DNA from 4 places in the Sphingobacterium sp. Lzh-3 genome. Region 1 is predicted to be linked to each of the others. Evidence: riboswitches for the same ligand, from Rfam matches in the RefSeq annotation. Region 1 holds a riboswitch; each other region holds the start of a gene.
The links. Region 1 has a riboswitch for thiamine pyrophosphate ahead of thiM (hydroxyethylthiazole kinase). Riboswitches for the same ligand answer to the same signal wherever they lie in the genome.

Region 1 (4,221 bases):
TCAAAGACGATAGGCCCTTTATATTCTTTTAAATAGCTGCTAATAAGCTTCACAAGTTCAATATTGTGTACCATCCCTATTTTGATTGCGCCGGGATAGATATCATCAAAAATCGCATCCAATTGATCCTTGACGGCTGCAGTAGGGATTTCATAAATATTTCTTACACCTTGTGTATTCTGTACTGGCAGGGCGGTTAATACATTCATGGCATAACAACCTAATGCAGATATCGTTTTGGTGTCTGCCTGTATGCCTGCTCCACCACTACCATCGAACCCCGCAATGCTGAGTACGGTAGGGACGCGGTATTTTTTATCTTTTGTCATTTTAATAGTTCTTTTAGTTGTGCACTGGCCTGTCTGGGGTCTTGGCTTCGGCAGATGGCCGAAACGACTGCAATGGAGTCTGCACCTGCTTTCCAAGCCTGTTCAGCGGTTTGCAAATTCATGCTGCCGATTGCAATCAATGGTTTTTCCGTCCTAGTCCTAAGTTGCTTTAAACCCGAAATTCCCCATTCGGTTATCGTATCCACTTTTGTTCTCGTTGAAAAAATGGGGCTTACACCAAGGTGGTCGACAGCGCACATTTGTTGACTTTCTAGCTGTTGAACAGCTTCTATGGACCAGCCTATGGTTAATTTATCACCATATTTTTCGCGAATAGCGAGCGGCTGCACATCATTTTGCCCCACATGTATTCCCCATGCCCCGATCTGGTCCGCGATTGCTACGGCATCATTGATCACGAGCGGAATACCGTAATGATCGGTCAGTTTTTTCAAACGGATGGCTTTATCCAAAAATGTGGCCAGATCGTCAGCTTTTTCGCGCAATTGTATAAGATCGACGCCACCAATAATGGCCTCTTCAGCGACATTTAGCCAATTTTGAGGATAACAGTCGCGCTCAGAAATAACTAAATATAAAGGGTAGGGAAACAGCGGATTAATGCGCATAGCGTTTGATCTTGAGCGTTGATTTTAGACGTTCTGCATTGAGCTGATAGAGTTCATCATAGAGATTTAACTGCAGGCTACCTGGGCCAGCTGCGGTTTGGGCAGCGCGTTCTCCCGCTAAGCTCAAAATGGATACACCGGCAACTGCTGCTTCAAAATAGTGGTCTGTAACACCTAAAAATGCCCCGATGAGTGCAGTAGCGCTACAGCCAAGTCCGGTAACTTGCGTCATTAAAGGGTGACCATTATAGACTTCAGCCCGGTATTCTTCCGAAAGGATATAGTCTACTTCTCCAGAAATACAGATAATGGAGCCGGTTTGCTCTTGCAATAATTGGCCAAATCGGAGGGCATCTTTACTCGCTGTCGTGCTGTCGACTCCTTTTGTGTTCGGTTGGTTGAAATTGTACAGCGTCATGATTTCTGATGCATTTCCACGAATAACCGTTGGTTTGAGATCCAGTAGATTGGATAATAAATCATTGCGGAATGCTGATATCCCCGCACCAACAGGATCAAGTACCCATGGCCGTCCAATGGTATTGGCATGTTCGGTAGCAACCAGCATAGCTTCGGCAGTAGCTTCACTCAAGGTGCCGATATTAATGACAAGAGCTTGTGCAATATCGACAACCTCGCGTACTTCTAATGGACTGTGTACCATCACAGGGGACGCTCCTAGGGCTAAAAGTGCGTTGGCAGTATTGTTCATCACGACTAGGTTTGTGATGTTGTGTACGAGGGGTTTTTCGACCCTCAGCTGCTCTAATAAATTGATAATTGAATCTTCCATTCCTTTTACATATGCTAAGATGTACTGTATGGCCTTGGCGGGAAGAAGAGCGATAGCCTGTGCAGTAAAGGAGTATGCTGTACAGTGGATTTTTGCTTTTCCCTACGCCGGTATAAACCGAATCAGGTTCAAAGGGACTATCTCAATTCTATACAGAATACCCCCAAAGCCAGACCAAACTTAAACAAAAAAGTGGACTTTTCATATCCGTCATTTTTCGATCACTTAGCTTGTTGAATTAATCGACCGTATTTTGATCGGCACTAATTTCAATATATTCAACAGGGGTATAGGTAACCCGGGCAAAATTTTTGGTCAAAAGTTCGGTTTCCAAAATCTTTCCACCCTGAAATTTTAAAAACTTCTCGCGCCAAATCTCATTTTTACGAAAGAACTGATTGTCAATTTTAAGAAATTGATGTTCTTTTTCAAAGACATGATAGGCAAAGTCAAGTTCTTGATCAATTCTTAATTCGCCCTCTAAACATTTGTCTGTAAACCAGAGGTTTATTTGAAAGGTGTAAGGCGTGTTGTTGGTGAATTGATAATCGCGATAATTATAAAAGATGGTAGCTCCACTACCGAATGGCAACACACGACCATCGTCCGGAAATGGATCAAAAGAGTGGTGATAACGTTCGTTGACGGTGAGTGGACTATGGATAACAAGCCAATGGATGAGGTTGGATATTTGACAGATTCCACCGCCAATACCCGCTCTTGCTTCACCAAAGGATAACTCCATGCCGGGCAGATATCCTTTTTTTACAGTGGGTAGTCCAACGAGTTTACAAAATGAAAAGGTTTCCTTCGGTCTGATCAGCATGCCATTAATCTGTGTTGCTGCTATTTTCAGGTTGGTAACTTTGTTAATCTGCAATTGCATATTATTTTCGCCCAGTTTTTTTAATAAAACAGACTGATGCTTTTTAATTCGAAAGGGAAGTTTTTCAGCTGATTTAGCTGTGCTGTATTTTTTGTTGTCAATTAGCCAGATGACTTTTCTTTGTACTCTTCTTACCCATACCGCAAAAAAGTAGAGTATGGGATGGCGTTGACTGATCAGTTTTCTTTTTCTCAATTTGACGTTTTTGTATCGCTATCAAAATTAGTGCAGAAATGTGTTTTTTGCCGTATTTTGTCGCATATTTTTTATCAAAGTCAAGAATCTTATTTCCGGAGTTTAGCGCAGTTTTTCAGTTTGTTTAGTTGGTTTTCCTTACTTGTATGTACTTTGCCGTTAACTGTCCCTCCTTGTTATATATCAAGTTTTCGTAGGTACAGTTTCCGCGGTCTTTTACAATTGATTTTTGTTGTAATACACCCTCATAATAAAACTCATCAATCGTTTCGTTGGCTCGGTAGGATCGCTTGATTTCAGCTGTCAGGCGGTCTGATTGATCGAAGGTCTGACGTAGCGAATAGTCACTTGTTTCCGGACTATCATACTGATAGCGGACGCGACTTTCTCTTCGATCATTTCGGGCCGAAATCTCTTCAGTAATTCGATTCTTTTGATCATAACTGTAAATGGTCCAGTCTTTCCGTTGATAGACAAAATGAATGGATTCACTTTTTATAACCTGGAGTTTACTGTTCAAGTGATAAATCATCGCCGATTCAAATGTAGGATCGTAGGAAATAATGGCATTTGGGAGATACCTGTAAATTGTACTGCTGCTCCATTTACTGTTTTGAAGGTACTGTATGGAGTCGATAAGCTCTACTTGATTATAGAACCTTTTGTTGTAATAATTATTTCCCCCGGAAAGATTGTTCGATGTGATCTCTTTGCCTTCTTCATATACAGTCGTCATCATTGCACCGGATTGCACCTCATTTTCGTCCGAAAACTGCTGCATTACATAAGTACCGTCACATATCTTCTTACGCTGACTGTAATAAAGAGGAAGAGCGGGATTTGCGATAATAGCCGCTGCATATTGCCCGGATGGAATAAATTGAACTTGTGCGATTGAATCAAAGAAATGTGAGGCATTATATTGTGCCGAAGCTTTCGTTGATGCAATTTGTGTGCTGGTGTTTACTATCGGTTTGGCTGCTGCCAGATAGGTATTGCTATCGTATATGATCTTGGGTTTTGCTAATCCATCAAACAAGATCATGGCATGACGTTGCTTCAATGACGATACGTCGATAGTCCATTGGTGATGTTTAACGATGAATGTAAGTTTTTTTGCATCGGTTTTTGTGACCAATAACTTTGTTGTGCTAAAAGGCACTAGTTTGAAAATTTCAGCAGCATTTTTTTCGTGTAGACGCATGATAAAATCAGTTGATTTATCGGACTCATTGGTTACAAAAAGAACTGCATGCGTTGGGCTAGCTATGGTTAGCGATTTTACTGTTTGCGATGCTGCGCTGGGACTATATAACAGCAATATCAACAACTGAATGATAATCGGATAAATGTGCAGTTTCGCGTTATAATTCATTTGGGTCGATATTG
Region 2 (4,221 bases), 1.8 Mb from region 1:
CTTTTGTAACGTTAAAGACGGATTTTAAGTTGACATTTAATACATCATCCCAATTCTCCTCGGTCATGCGCATTAACAAGCCGTCTTTTGTGATACCGGCATTATTTACAACGATATCTAATCCTCCAAAATCGGCAACGATCGCGTTGATTAATTGTTCTGCTTCTTCGAATTTTGAAGCGTCAGAGCGATAACCAATCACTTTGGTACCGAAAGCCTGAAGCTCCTGTTCCAGCGCCTGTCCTTTTTCGACAGAAGAAAGATATGTAAAAGCGACGTTAGCACCATGTTGTGCAAACACTTCTGCAATTTTCCTTCCGATTCCTTTTGATGCTCCTGTTACTAAAGCAATTTTTCCTTCAAGTATTTTCATCTGTATAAGTTATTTGTTCTTCAATTATTCACACTTAGGCATTTATGTCCATTTTCAACGCCCTGTCTTTCTCTCACAGCCTGTCTGTTACTGGAATTCAATACGAAACATGAACTCGTTTCCATTTGGTTTATCTTGGTTATGCCACAGTGCTTGTGTTTTTTCGATACCATCGTATCAGCGAATAAATGATCTTGTTTTTTAGCTATTGTATACACTATTGCCTTTCGATGTTCTGCAAAAATGTTAAAACTATATTATAACACAAAATCTTTCGATAAATAACGGTTTAAAATAGGAAAACATTGTGTGCTGACCTTGTGTTTATCTTGGAGTGGGGGAGTGTTTTCCGGAAACAATTTTAGAATTTTACGGTAAGCGATCACTCACTTAGGATTATTTTAATAAATCAATGGTATTTTTGAATAAGTGGTTCTAAAAAGTACAGTTTTTTGACAAAAGACTTGGACGTTTACCAAAAACTATATTAAATTTGCATCAATCACAAAAACATGAGCAAAAAATCAAATAAAGAAGTTGACGTTGTTCTGATCGGCGCCGGTATTATGAGTGCTACTTTGGGTACTCTAATCAATGAATTAAGCCCAGACGTTAATATTGAAATTCTTGAGCGTTTGGATGTTGTGGCTGCTGAAAGTTCTGACGCTTGGAATAATGCTGGCACGGGTCACTCTGCCTTATGCGAGTTAAATTATACCCCCGAACAGAAAGATGGTTCTGTAAAGATTGATAAAGCAGTTAAAATTGCTGAGCAATTTGAAGTGTCTAAGCAATTTTGGTCCTACCTCGTTGATAAAGGCATTATTGCCCAACCTGAAAATTTTATCCGTAGTATTCCACACATGAGTGCGGTTTTTGGTGAAAAAGATGCTAAATTCCTAAAGACAAGATGGGAAACATTGACGACCCAAAACTTGTTCAAAGGGATGGAGTATACCGAAGATACGGCATTGTTGAAATCGTGGATTCCATTGATGATGGAAGGACGCGAGGCCGATGAAAAAATTGCTGCGACAAAAATGGATCTGGGTACCGATGTTAATTTTGGGTCGTTGACACGTGATTTGATCGCTAACCTTGAAAATAAAGAAAATATTTCGATCTCCTTAAACCATGAAGTAATCGACATCGAACGTGAAGACGATGGCCGTTGGGAAGTGGAGGTCAAAGATTTAAAGACAGGAACAAAGAGAGAAATCAAAGCAAAGTTTGTATTTATTGGGGCCGGTGGCCACTCGTTGTTGTTGTTGGAAAAATCTGGAATACCAGAAGCGAAAGGCTATGGCGGATTTCCTGTAGGGGGCCAATGGCTACGTTGTGTAAATGAAGAGATCATAAATACACATCATGCGAAAGTGTATGGAAAAGCTTCTGTTGGTGCTCCTCCAATGTCTGTACCGCACTTAGATACACGTTATATTGATGGCAAACAAGCGTTATTGTTTGGACCATATGCAGGTTTCTCGACTAAATTCTTAAAACAGGGGTCTTACTTCGATCTACCTGCTTCCATCAAATTGTCCAATATCCGCCCGATGTTATCCGCCGGACTTGACAACTTACCTTTGACGAAGTATCTTATTACTGAAGTCATGAAGTCACCAAAAGATAAACTAGAGTCTTTAAAACAATTTATGCCTACAGCTAAATTGGAGGATTGGGTTATCGAGAAAGCAGGACAACGTGTTCAGGTCATCAAGAAAGATGAAAAGAAAGGTGGAATTTTGGAATTTGGTACAGAGGTTGTTTCTAGTGCAGATGGTTCTATTGCTGCGCTATTAGGAGCTTCTCCTGGTGCTTCGACGTCAGTTGCTATCATGATCAGCCTGTTGAAGAAATGTTTCCCTGAACGTGCGAAGTCAGATGAATACCGTAAAAAACTACGTGAAATGATTCCTTCACATGGGAAATCATTGAACGATGATGCGCAACTATGTAAAGAAACGCGTACGCGGACGCACAAAGCGTTGAAATTGATTGATATAGAATAATCAATTCGACAGAAAATATACTTATGGGGTGCTTGGAATGACCATGGTCATTCTCGGCTGAGATTATACCCAATAAAAGCGATTGTAACTCCTTATACAATCGCTTTTATATACCTGATCCAGGTAATGCTGGCGTAGGGATTTAATTTCAATAAAAACGTCCGTTTTTCTCCCATAGGTTTATTATGAATTACACGAAATAATAAACAAGGCGATGACTTCTGAAACAATTTTCGAAGCTTTTATAAAACAGATCCAACAGGCCACCATCGCGGAATGGTTAGGGGTATCCTTTGGTATTTTACAGGTTTGGTTTTCCCGTCAAAATAAATCGATCAATTACATTTTTGGGATTATTGGTATCTTAATTTCAGTATACGTACTCTTCCATGCGAAACTATATGCAGAAATATTGCTACATCTCTATTATTTGGTCATGAGCATCTATGGCTGGATCTATTGGAAATATAGTAGTGATGTTGCTGCTCCCATAACGCATTGTGAGCCGAAAGAATGGTGGATAGTAGGGGGAATCTGCGCTCTCGCTTTTCTGTTGTTTTATTTCGGATTGGTACATTTAACGGATTCGGATGTACCGCTTTGGGACTCTGCAGTTTCCTGTACCGCTTGGGCAGGGATGTGGTTATTGGCAAAACGGAAGATAGAAAATTGGATATTGTTGAATATTAGTAATCTGATGGCAATTCCTTTATTGATCCATAAAGGGTTATTTCTTTATTCGGGTTTGACTTTGTTTTTATTTGTAATGGCATTTAGCGGATATTTTAATTGGAGGAGAATAATAAGTGAAGAAAGATATGCAACTCTGTAGCGAGGATATCGCCGCACTGAAGGATAATCAGGTTAAAGGAATAAAGCAGAAAACATTGTCGGATGAACAACTCGAGCTCATTTATCGCAAAAAGTGGTTTAAGATCTGGGTTCCACCTGCATTGGGTGGATTGGGATTAAGTCTACCTGAAGGGTTCAATTTATTGGCTGACCTGGCTTATTGGGATGGGGGATTAGCCTGGACAGTAACGTTATGCTCGGGAGCAAATCTCTTTGTCGGTTTTATTGATCCGGTTTTAGGAGATCAGATTTTCAAAACGGATCGGGTTTGTTTTGGCGGCAGTGGGCAGGCATCAGGTACAGCTACACGTGAAGGGGAACATTATCGGCTCCGCGGTTTTTGGAAATATGCTACCGGAGCTCCTCATTTAACCCATTTTACCTTAAATGCTGCAATTCAGGAGGCAGGAAAACCCGTTTTGGACGAAAAAGGTGAACCACTGATAAAATCATTTTTTGTGGATCGTGACCATGTACTGGTGCATTACGACTGGGATACATTTGGATTGGAGGCTACGGCTTCGCATTCCTTTTCGCTGGAAGACATACTCGTTGATGGTAGGCAGTCTTTTGAGATTGATGCGGCAAAAAGTACACGTAGCGAGCTGTTGTATCAATATCCCTTTATGCCTTTTGCGGAATTAACCTTATTGGCCAACTTTACGGGAATGTATAAGCGCTTTCTGGATTTAATCGAAAAACTATTTGTGTTAAAAAGCAATCAATCCAAATGGGAGAAGACTGAAAGTAAAGAAGCGTTTAGGGTACTCGATGACTTTCAGCAAGATTATGTTAATCGGAGGGAGGCAGTAATGAATTTGGCCGCTCTTTCTTGGGTAAATCTTCATGATGGCAATGATAATGCAGCGATTTATGAACAGATAGGGGTGCAAAGTCGAGATTTTGTGGAATCTATCTTGACAAATACAATAAGGCTCTATCCGCATACCGGAATTTCGGGGGCCGCCATTGATCATGAAATCA
Region 3 (4,221 bases), 370 kb from region 1:
TAAAATGGTGCTTCGTCACAACAAGCCAATTGCTTGTCCATATTCTCTTTGATCAATTGCATAGGAACATGGCCCGGACCTTCGATCATCACCTGAACATCGTGTTTCCAGGCGATCTTGGTGAGCTCGCCCAGTGTTTCTAGCTCCGCAAATTGAGCAGCATCGTTTGCATCTGCAATGGCTCCTGGACGGAGACCATCGCCAAGTGAAAAAGCAACATCATATCGCTTCATAATCTCACAGATCTCCTCAAAATGGGTATAGAGAAAGTTCTCTTTGTGGTGGAAAAGACACCATTTGGCCATGATAGACCCTCCTCTGGAGACAATTCCCGTTACTCGAGACGCGGTGAGATGGATATAACGAAGCAGTACACCAGCGTGTATGGTAAAGTAAGAAACACCCTGTTCGGCCTGTTCAATCAAGGTATCTTTGAATATTTCCCAGGTAAGGTCCTCGGCCACCCCCTTCACTTTTTCGAGCGCCTGATAGATCGGTACTGTACCGATTGGAACGGGCGAGTTACGGATAATCCATTCGCGGGTTTCGTGAATATTTTTGCCAGTGGATAGGTCCATGATGGTATCGGCTCCCCAACGACAGGCCCATACTGCTTTCTCAACTTCTTCCTCTATACTTGAGCTTACAGCACTATTGCCAATATTGGCATTAATTTTAACAAGAAAGTTGCGCCCGATAATCATGGGTTCACTTTCAGGGTGATTGATATTATTGGGGATGATTGCTCTTCCGGCAGCGATTTCCTCACGGACAAATTTTGGTGTAATTGCTTTATCATGTGTTCTGGCACCAAAATTCTGTCCTTTATGCTGATGATCCATTCCGGGGGTACTGGTCGTGAGCTGCTCGATACGTTGGTTTTCACGGATAGCAACGTACTCCATTTCTGGGGTAATGATGCCTTGCTTTGCATAATGTAATTGAGTAACATTACTACCGGGAGAGGCTACTTTCGGTTTATGGCTATACGCGAATCGGAGTTCATCCAACGTTGGATCAGAAAGGCGTTTTTGTCCATATTCAGAGCTGGTGCCAGGCAGCTGTATGACATCCTGACGATCTAATATCCACTGTTCGCGAAGGCGCGGGAGGCCTTTTCGGATATCGATATGGACGGTGTCATCGGTATATGGTCCAGAAGTATCATAGACTGTTACCGGGGGATTAATTTCTACTTCTCCATTCGTTAATTTGGTTGGACTCAAGGAGATTTGACGCATAGCGACTTGAATAGGAAATAGTTTTCCGGATACAAAAATTTTCTTTGCATTTGGAAAGGGCGATTGCGTAATTTTTTCAGCTGTCATTTTTTTCTTATTGGGGTGAATTACTCGGTTCGATTGATTTTTGGGGAATAGCTATCCGCCCTGGGACGCGGTGATTAAAATAATCTGATCGTGCGGTTTTAGTGGTGTCGTAGCCCAGTCCTTTTTGGGTATGACTTTGTTGTTAATAGCTACAGCCACGCCCTGAGTTTGGCCGGATAATTCCAAAAGCAACAAGCCTTCCAATGAAGTAAGTGTGGGGTCGAAAAATCGAATCTGATGGTTTATTGTAAGTTCCATTCCTTAATTTTTTTGGTAAAACTTTAGGAATGGCTACACAAAGGCACAGCAATGCACCTTGTAGACAGCTCACTTTTCCCTACGCCAGTATGATCCGGATCAGGTTCTAAGGGTAAAATCTCAGCCTGCACGAGCAGACACCCCTAAAGTTGCGACTAAGATAAGGTTATTTTTATGAAAGTTGCAAGAATTTTATTTTGCAGACTTGGGTTTATTGCACAGGACAGTGCAGGTCAATATGTGGGAAATAATTGATATATTAGTTTTTTGAATCAGCTAAAACAATTTAATAACCACCAAGAATAGTATCTTTCAATGCGTAAGATTTTATTGACAGCACTGTTGTGTATCGCTAGCAACACTTATGCCCAACCTAAAAACAACTGCAGCGCCGTGCAGCTGACATGCGAACATTTGGTCAATCCATTGGGTATCGATGCAATCCACCCAAGACTTAGCTGGCGACTTGATGATCAACGTAAAGGTGCGGTACAACAGGCTTATCAGATCTTTTTAGGGCAAGATTCGCTGGCACTGCTGCGAGAGACCAAAGATAACTGGGATAGTGGCAAACAGTTCAGCTCGGCTATGTTAGTGCCCTATAACGGCGCACAGTTAAAGCCACAGACCAAGTACTTCTGGACGGTTAAAGTATGGGATAAGGATGGTGTATCAACACGTTCGGCAGTAGCGTCTTTTGAAACGGGCATGATGGGACAAAACCTTTGGAAAGGAAAGTGGATCAGCGACAATAAGGATATTCATGCGCGGGAAACGCCTTATTTTAGAACCGAATTTAAGGCAAATAAGCAGATAAAATCTGCCCGCGCGTATATTGCCGCAGCAGGATTATATGAACTTTCCATTAATGGCCAGCGCGTTGGCGACCATCGTCTGGATCCCATGTACACCCGATTTGACCGACGTACGTTGTACGTCGTGACGGACGTAACCCAACAGCTTCAAAAAGGAGAGAACGCCATTGGCGTTGTTTTGGGGAACGGCTGGTATAATCACCAACCATTGGCTGTTTGGAACTTTGATAAAGCACCATGGCGGGCCCGGCCAACCTTCTGTTTAGAACTGAAAATCGTTTATACAGATGGAACGACGGAAACCATTGTTTCGGATAAGCAGTGGAAGACTGCTTCGGGGCCAATCACCTATAATAATATTTACACTGGTGAGCATTACGATGCAAGACTGGAAATACCCAACTGGGATAAACCAAAATACGATGATTCGGCTTGGCAGGTTGTTCAGTATAGAAATGCGCCATCAGCACATATCGTGTCCCAACAGCTGGTTCCGATTCGGCTCGTGAAGTCCTATAAGCCAAAATCAGTGACAAAGATAGACCAACGTACCTATGTGTTCGATATGGGCCAGAATATGGCGGGGATTACAAAAGTTAAAGTGAAAGGAGCTGCGGGTACTATTCTGCGTATCAAGCATGGTGAGCGATTGCAGGCCGATGGGCATCTTGATCAGTCCAATATTGATGTATATTATCGGGGCGATAAGGAAAAGGAGCCCTTTCAGACCGATATATTGACCTTAAGTGGCCGCGATGATGAGTTTATGGCCAAGTTCGGTTACAAAGGGTTTCGTTATGTCGAAGTTAGCAGCAGTGCCGCCATTGCATTGGATAGTTCGGCTTTGACCGCCTATTTTATGCATAGTGATGTGCCTGTTATTGGACAGCTCAAGACATCATCAGCCTTGGTTAACAAACTATGGAAAGCGACTAACAATGCCTACTTGTCCAATTTGATGGGCTATCCTACAGACTGTCCGCAACGGGAAAAGAACGGCTGGACAGGGGATGGGCACCTTGCGATTGAAACAGCTTTATACAATTTTGATGGGATAACAGTTTATGAAAAATGGATGGCGGATCATCGTGATGAACAACAGGAGAATGGTGTCTTACCCGATATTATTCCAACTGGGGGATGGGGCTATGGTACCGCAAATGGTTTGGATTGGACAAGCACCATTGCCATCATTCCGTGGCAGATCTATCAGTTTTATGGAGATCCACATGCATTAGAAGTATGCTACCTAAATATCAAACGCTATGTCGATTATGTAGACGGAATCAGCCCATCTGGGTTGACAACGTTTGGGCGTGGAGACTGGGTACCGGTGAAGTCACAGTCCAATCTGGAGTTGACCTCATCTGTTTATTTTTATGTAGATGCGAGCATCTTGGCTGCTGCTGCCAAATTGTTTGGTTACACAGCAGATCAACAAAAATATGAACTGCTGAGCAGAAAAATTAAGACGGCCATCAACGCTAAATTTTTAGATGCTTCCAAGGGTGTTTATAGCAATGGAACGCAGACCGAACTGAGTGTACCACTTTATTGGGGTGTTGTACCAGACGAGATGAAAGCTCGTGTTGCAGCCAACCTGAATAAGAAAGTGGAAGAGACTAACTTTCATTTGGATGTAGGCGTATTGGGTGCCAAAGCATTATTGAATGCGTTGAAAGAGAACGGTTATGCAACGACAGCCTATAAAGTCGCGGTACAAGATACCTACCCGTCTTGGGGATGGTGGATTGTAAATGGAGCGACCACATTGTTGGAGAACTGGGATTTAAAAGCAACACGAGATATTTCAGACAACC
Region 4 (4,221 bases), 2.6 Mb from region 1:
GAGCAAAAGTACAGAAGTTTGGGGAATTAAATACTACGCTAAACGTTTTACCTTAACATCTTCATTGAGGCGCATGTGTTCCATCCCTTCCAACAACACAATCCCAGGTTTTTTACCCACTTCGAGTGACCCAAATTCATCCTCAATGTTCAACGCGATAGCACCATTGATTGTGGCCCATTGAATGGTCTGCAAGAAGTCGAGATCCTCAAAGTGCGCATGCAACACTTTTAGCTCCTCCAAAATGGACAATGTATCGTTTGAAGCTAAACTGTCTGTTCCGATGACTAAACGCTGTCCGGCATTCATAAAATTCTGAACCTTTGGTAATGTTCCCTCAATATAAAGGTTGGCCTTTGGACAGAGACACCACATCACATCACGGTCCATACGTTCTACAAAATCCAAATCTTTAAGAGAGGTATAGGTGTTATGAACCAACAATAATTTATTTGGATAAGGCAAATAAGGAAGATAAGACTGAATCGAATTTCTTGCCTGCGCCTTAATCGCATCAGCATTTTTCCCTATACTTTTATAAAAGTCCAAGAACTCACCCATTTTATAACGGAACAGTTTATTCTCCTCTTCACTTTCTTGATTGTGAATACTGATAATATTTGTTTCCGAAACCATCTTCTTGAACTTTTTGAAAAGTACCTTCGAACACGAGTATGGGGCATGTGGCGTAATCGATACATGGCCATTCCTAAACTCCTGGGTCAATGATTTAGCCTCCTTTAATTTAAAGTCCGCTTCATCAGGTTCAATTCCAAGCACCTCCACAAACGTGTGATACAGGATCTGAGAATCTTCCTTTAATTTTGATGAATTATCAGTGTTGGCGTGATCTCCGACTGCGACAATACCATTTTCGTACATCTCTCTATCGGCTTTAGCCATCGCATCGTCGATTTTCTTCATCGATGCCGATCGCGTAGTCATCACCTTACTCAGAAAGCTTGGAAGTCCTGTCCCTTTAGGAACAATACCTTTCATATGCGACAATTCAATGTGGCAATGTGAATTGATAAAACCTGGAATTATCACTCCTTCATATTTCTCAACCTTAACTTTATCTGCAGGTGTAAATGAAGTTGGGTCATAGATACCTTGAATTACTCCCTCCTCATCTACCGAAACAATACCGTCTTTTATCGGCATTGAAGTAATCGGTAGAATATAATTAGCGCTTAAATATTTTAACATTTTATCTCCTCACTATCAATTTAGTAACTAAAATTTTTTGACCTGTATAAATACATACCTCTAGTAGAAAAATTCATGCCAAGGTACCTAAAAAGAACAATATATACCAAAAACAACAATTTCCATAAATTTTTAACCAAAAGGAAATAATATCATAAATCCGCACTTTTCCATTTGTCATAAATTACTTCTTTATACTTCATTTCAATTTTAAATTTATATATTCGCAACGTCGAATAGGGGTGCCTTGTTTTGTCAGGAACACAAATAAAGGCTGAGATTATACCCAACAGATTAAATTCTGTGCACCTGATCCAGATAATGCTGGCGTAGGGAGAGGTTAGTTAAATAGTGCGGTCATAGTAACCCCTTGCTATGATTTGTTTAACTCAAACAAAATACATTACCATGATCAAATTTTTGATTTGTAGCTCCTTAGCTACTATTTCAAGCCAAATTGCCATTGCGCAACAAAATCTGACAATTAGAACTATAGACAAGAGCAATCAAAATCCCTTACAGAATGTCTCGGTGTCCATAGATGGACAGGCACCCATCACTGGCCAATCGGACAAAAATGGACTGATTAAACTATATCGTATCAATGCAGGTAAGCACCAGATCCAGGTATCATCACTTGGCTATAAGACATGGAGTCGAAATGTGGATGTTAAAGACAATTTGGAGCTTACGGTAGCATTAGAACCAAGTACTATTCAAATGGAAGAGGTGCTTGTTCAATCTACCCGTGCCAAAAGAAATGCTCCTACAACCTTTAAAAACATCTCCAAAGAAGAAATAACGCGTAACAACCTCGGCCAGGATATCCCATTCCTTTTAAATCAGACTCCATCCGTGCAGGTCAATTCCGATGCCGGTGCAGGCATTGGTTATACCGGAATGACAATCAGGGGATCGGATAATCAACGAATCAACGTAACATTAAATGGAATCCCTTTAAATGATGCGGAGAGTATGGGTTCATTTTTTGTAAACCTTCCCGACTTTGCCTCTTCTACCGAGAGCATCCAAGTTCAGCGCGGTATTGGGACTTCGACGAATGGTGCCGGATCATTTGGAGCCTCATTAAATATTCAGTCCAATACGTTAGTCGAAACCCCTTACGCAGAACTCAACAATTCATTTGGCTCTTACAATACCTGGAAAAATACAGTCAAGGTAGGTACCGGACTAATCAACGACAAATTTGCCTTCAATGCTAGATTATCCCGTATCAGCAGCGACGGTTATATCGAGAGAGGTAGTTCAGACTTACAGTCTTTCTATGTGGACGGAGGCTATTATGGCAAAAAACATATTTTAAAAGGGATTGTATTCTGGGGAAAAGAAAAGACATATCAAGCCTGGAATGGCGTTCCTGAACCATTGATTACTGGCGATCGATCGCGCATGGATGACTATGCAGATAATGCACTCGAAATCTCGGGCGCAGAGAAGGATCGTTTCATGAACGCAGGCCGGAATTATAATCTATATACGTATCAGAATCAAACAGATAATTATACGCAGAAACATCATCAACTTCATTATACCAATATCCTGAACGACAAATTGACACTCAATACAGCCCTACACTATACAAGAGGTTATGGTTACTATGAAGAAATGAGACCGGGAGATAAACTAAGTAAATACGGTCTGCCTAACGTCATCATTGGTAAAGATACCATACAAAAAACAGATCTCGTCCGTAGGAGATGGCTTGATAATTATTTTTATGGCATGACCTATGCCCTAAATTACAGACCGAATGATCAGCTTGAAATTACTTGGGGTGGAGCTTATAATCAATACAAAGGAAAACATTATGGCCAGGTGATTTGGGCACAATATGCATCAACCGGTTTTCTCGACGACAAATATTACTTCGGGAAATCACAAAAAAATGATTTCAGTAATTTCTTAAAGGTCGATTACAAACTAGACAAGTGGATATTAATGGCCGATATTCAATATCGGAATGTAGATTACCACATGTATGGTGATGACGATAAGGTAAAAAATTATAATTATCATCCTAAGTTTAATTTCTTGAATCCTAAAGCTGGGGCAACATATTTGCTAAATGACCATTCAAATGTATACGCTTCTTATGCCTTTGCACAAAAAGAACCTGTTCGCAAGGATTTTATAGAGAAAAATAGCGCCTTACCAGACCCTAGCCCAGAGAAAATGCAGGACATCGAATTTGGCTATCGCTTTACAAATGAAAAATTCAACATCGGATTGAATGGATATGGTATGTTTTACAAAGATCAATTGATCCCAACAGGCGAAATCAGTGATACGGGCTCTCCAATTCGACAAAATGTCAAAGATAGCTATAGAATGGGGCTTGAATTCGATGGATCATGGAACATCAGCAAACAGTTCAACTGGAAAGCAACAGCTAGTTTCAGCCAAAATAAAATTAAAGATTTTGAAGAGGTTATAGGTAATACAAGGATATTTTATTCAAAAACAGACATTGCTTTATCTCCGGGAACGATTTTGTCAAGTAATTTTTCTTATAGTCCGATAACATCACTTACATTCTCTCTTCTATCCAAATTTGTAGGAAGACAATATCTAGATAATTCATCTGCGAAAGAGAGGAGCATTTCCTCTTATTTTGTCAACAATCTGTTAGCAAACTATAGCTTTACAGCTTTAGGTATCAAAAACATCAGTGCAACTTTACAGGTCAACAACATACTCAACGAGAAGTACGAAGCCAATGGCTACACCTTTGGCTGGATGGAAGGTGATACCCGAAAATATTATAATTTCTATTTCCCTCAGGCACCAACAAATTTCCTATTGGGCTTGAATTTCAAATTTTAGAAACAATTTATTTAAATAAAAAAACGTCTCTTTTTTCCTGAGGAAGCAAGAGACGTTTTTCATTTAATATGGCGGATAAATTGCACATTACATCGTGTTTAACAATCGGAATTTTTACCTTTGGTTTTATACTTTTCATTATGCGCGCAGTTATACAACGAGTGAAAA

Region 2: it holds a riboswitch for thiamine pyrophosphate, as region 1 does, so the genes downstream of both, pnuC (nicotinamide riboside transporter PnuC) here and thiM (hydroxyethylthiazole kinase) in region 1, are expected to answer to the same signal.
Region 3: it holds a riboswitch for thiamine pyrophosphate, as region 1 does, so the genes downstream of both, thiS (sulfur carrier protein ThiS) here and thiM (hydroxyethylthiazole kinase) in region 1, are expected to answer to the same signal.
Region 4: it holds a riboswitch for thiamine pyrophosphate, as region 1 does, so the genes downstream of both, ACLCDV_RS02120 (TonB-dependent receptor) here and thiM (hydroxyethylthiazole kinase) in region 1, are expected to answer to the same signal.

The regions. Positions count from the first base shown of each region.
Region 1 is NZ_CP177226.1:4,097,876-4,102,096, reverse strand. Features, by position in the region: gene thiD (bifunctional hydroxymethylpyrimidine kinase/phosphomethylpyrimidine kinase) at 1-329, opposite strand, end outside; gene thiE (thiamine phosphate synthase) at 326-958, opposite strand; gene thiM (hydroxyethylthiazole kinase) at 948-1,751, opposite strand; TPP riboswitch at 1,834-1,926, opposite strand; gene ACLCDV_RS17455 (VanW family protein) at 1,990-2,832, opposite strand; gene ACLCDV_RS17450 (hypothetical protein) at 2,957-4,207, opposite strand.
Region 2 is NZ_CP177226.1:2,326,972-2,331,192, forward strand. Features, by position in the region: gene fabG (3-oxoacyl-[acyl-carrier-protein] reductase) at 1-373, opposite strand, end outside; gene ACLCDV_RS09500 (malate:quinone oxidoreductase) at 886-2,385, shown strand; TPP riboswitch at 2,400-2,544, shown strand; gene pnuC (nicotinamide riboside transporter PnuC) at 2,600-3,217, shown strand; gene ACLCDV_RS09510 (acyl-CoA dehydrogenase) at 3,204-4,221, shown strand, end outside.
Region 3 is NZ_CP177226.1:3,727,373-3,731,593, reverse strand. Features, by position in the region: gene thiC (phosphomethylpyrimidine synthase ThiC) at 1-1,328, opposite strand, end outside; gene thiS (sulfur carrier protein ThiS) at 1,380-1,586, opposite strand; TPP riboswitch at 1,646-1,741, opposite strand; gene ACLCDV_RS15765 (family 78 glycoside hydrolase catalytic domain) at 1,902-4,221, shown strand, end outside.
Region 4 is NZ_CP177226.1:542,035-546,255, reverse strand. Features, by position in the region: gene ACLCDV_RS02125 (amidohydrolase family protein) at 34-1,209, opposite strand; TPP riboswitch at 1,438-1,563, shown strand; gene ACLCDV_RS02120 (TonB-dependent receptor) at 1,618-4,053, shown strand; gene dtd (D-aminoacyl-tRNA deacylase) at 4,194-4,221, shown strand, end outside.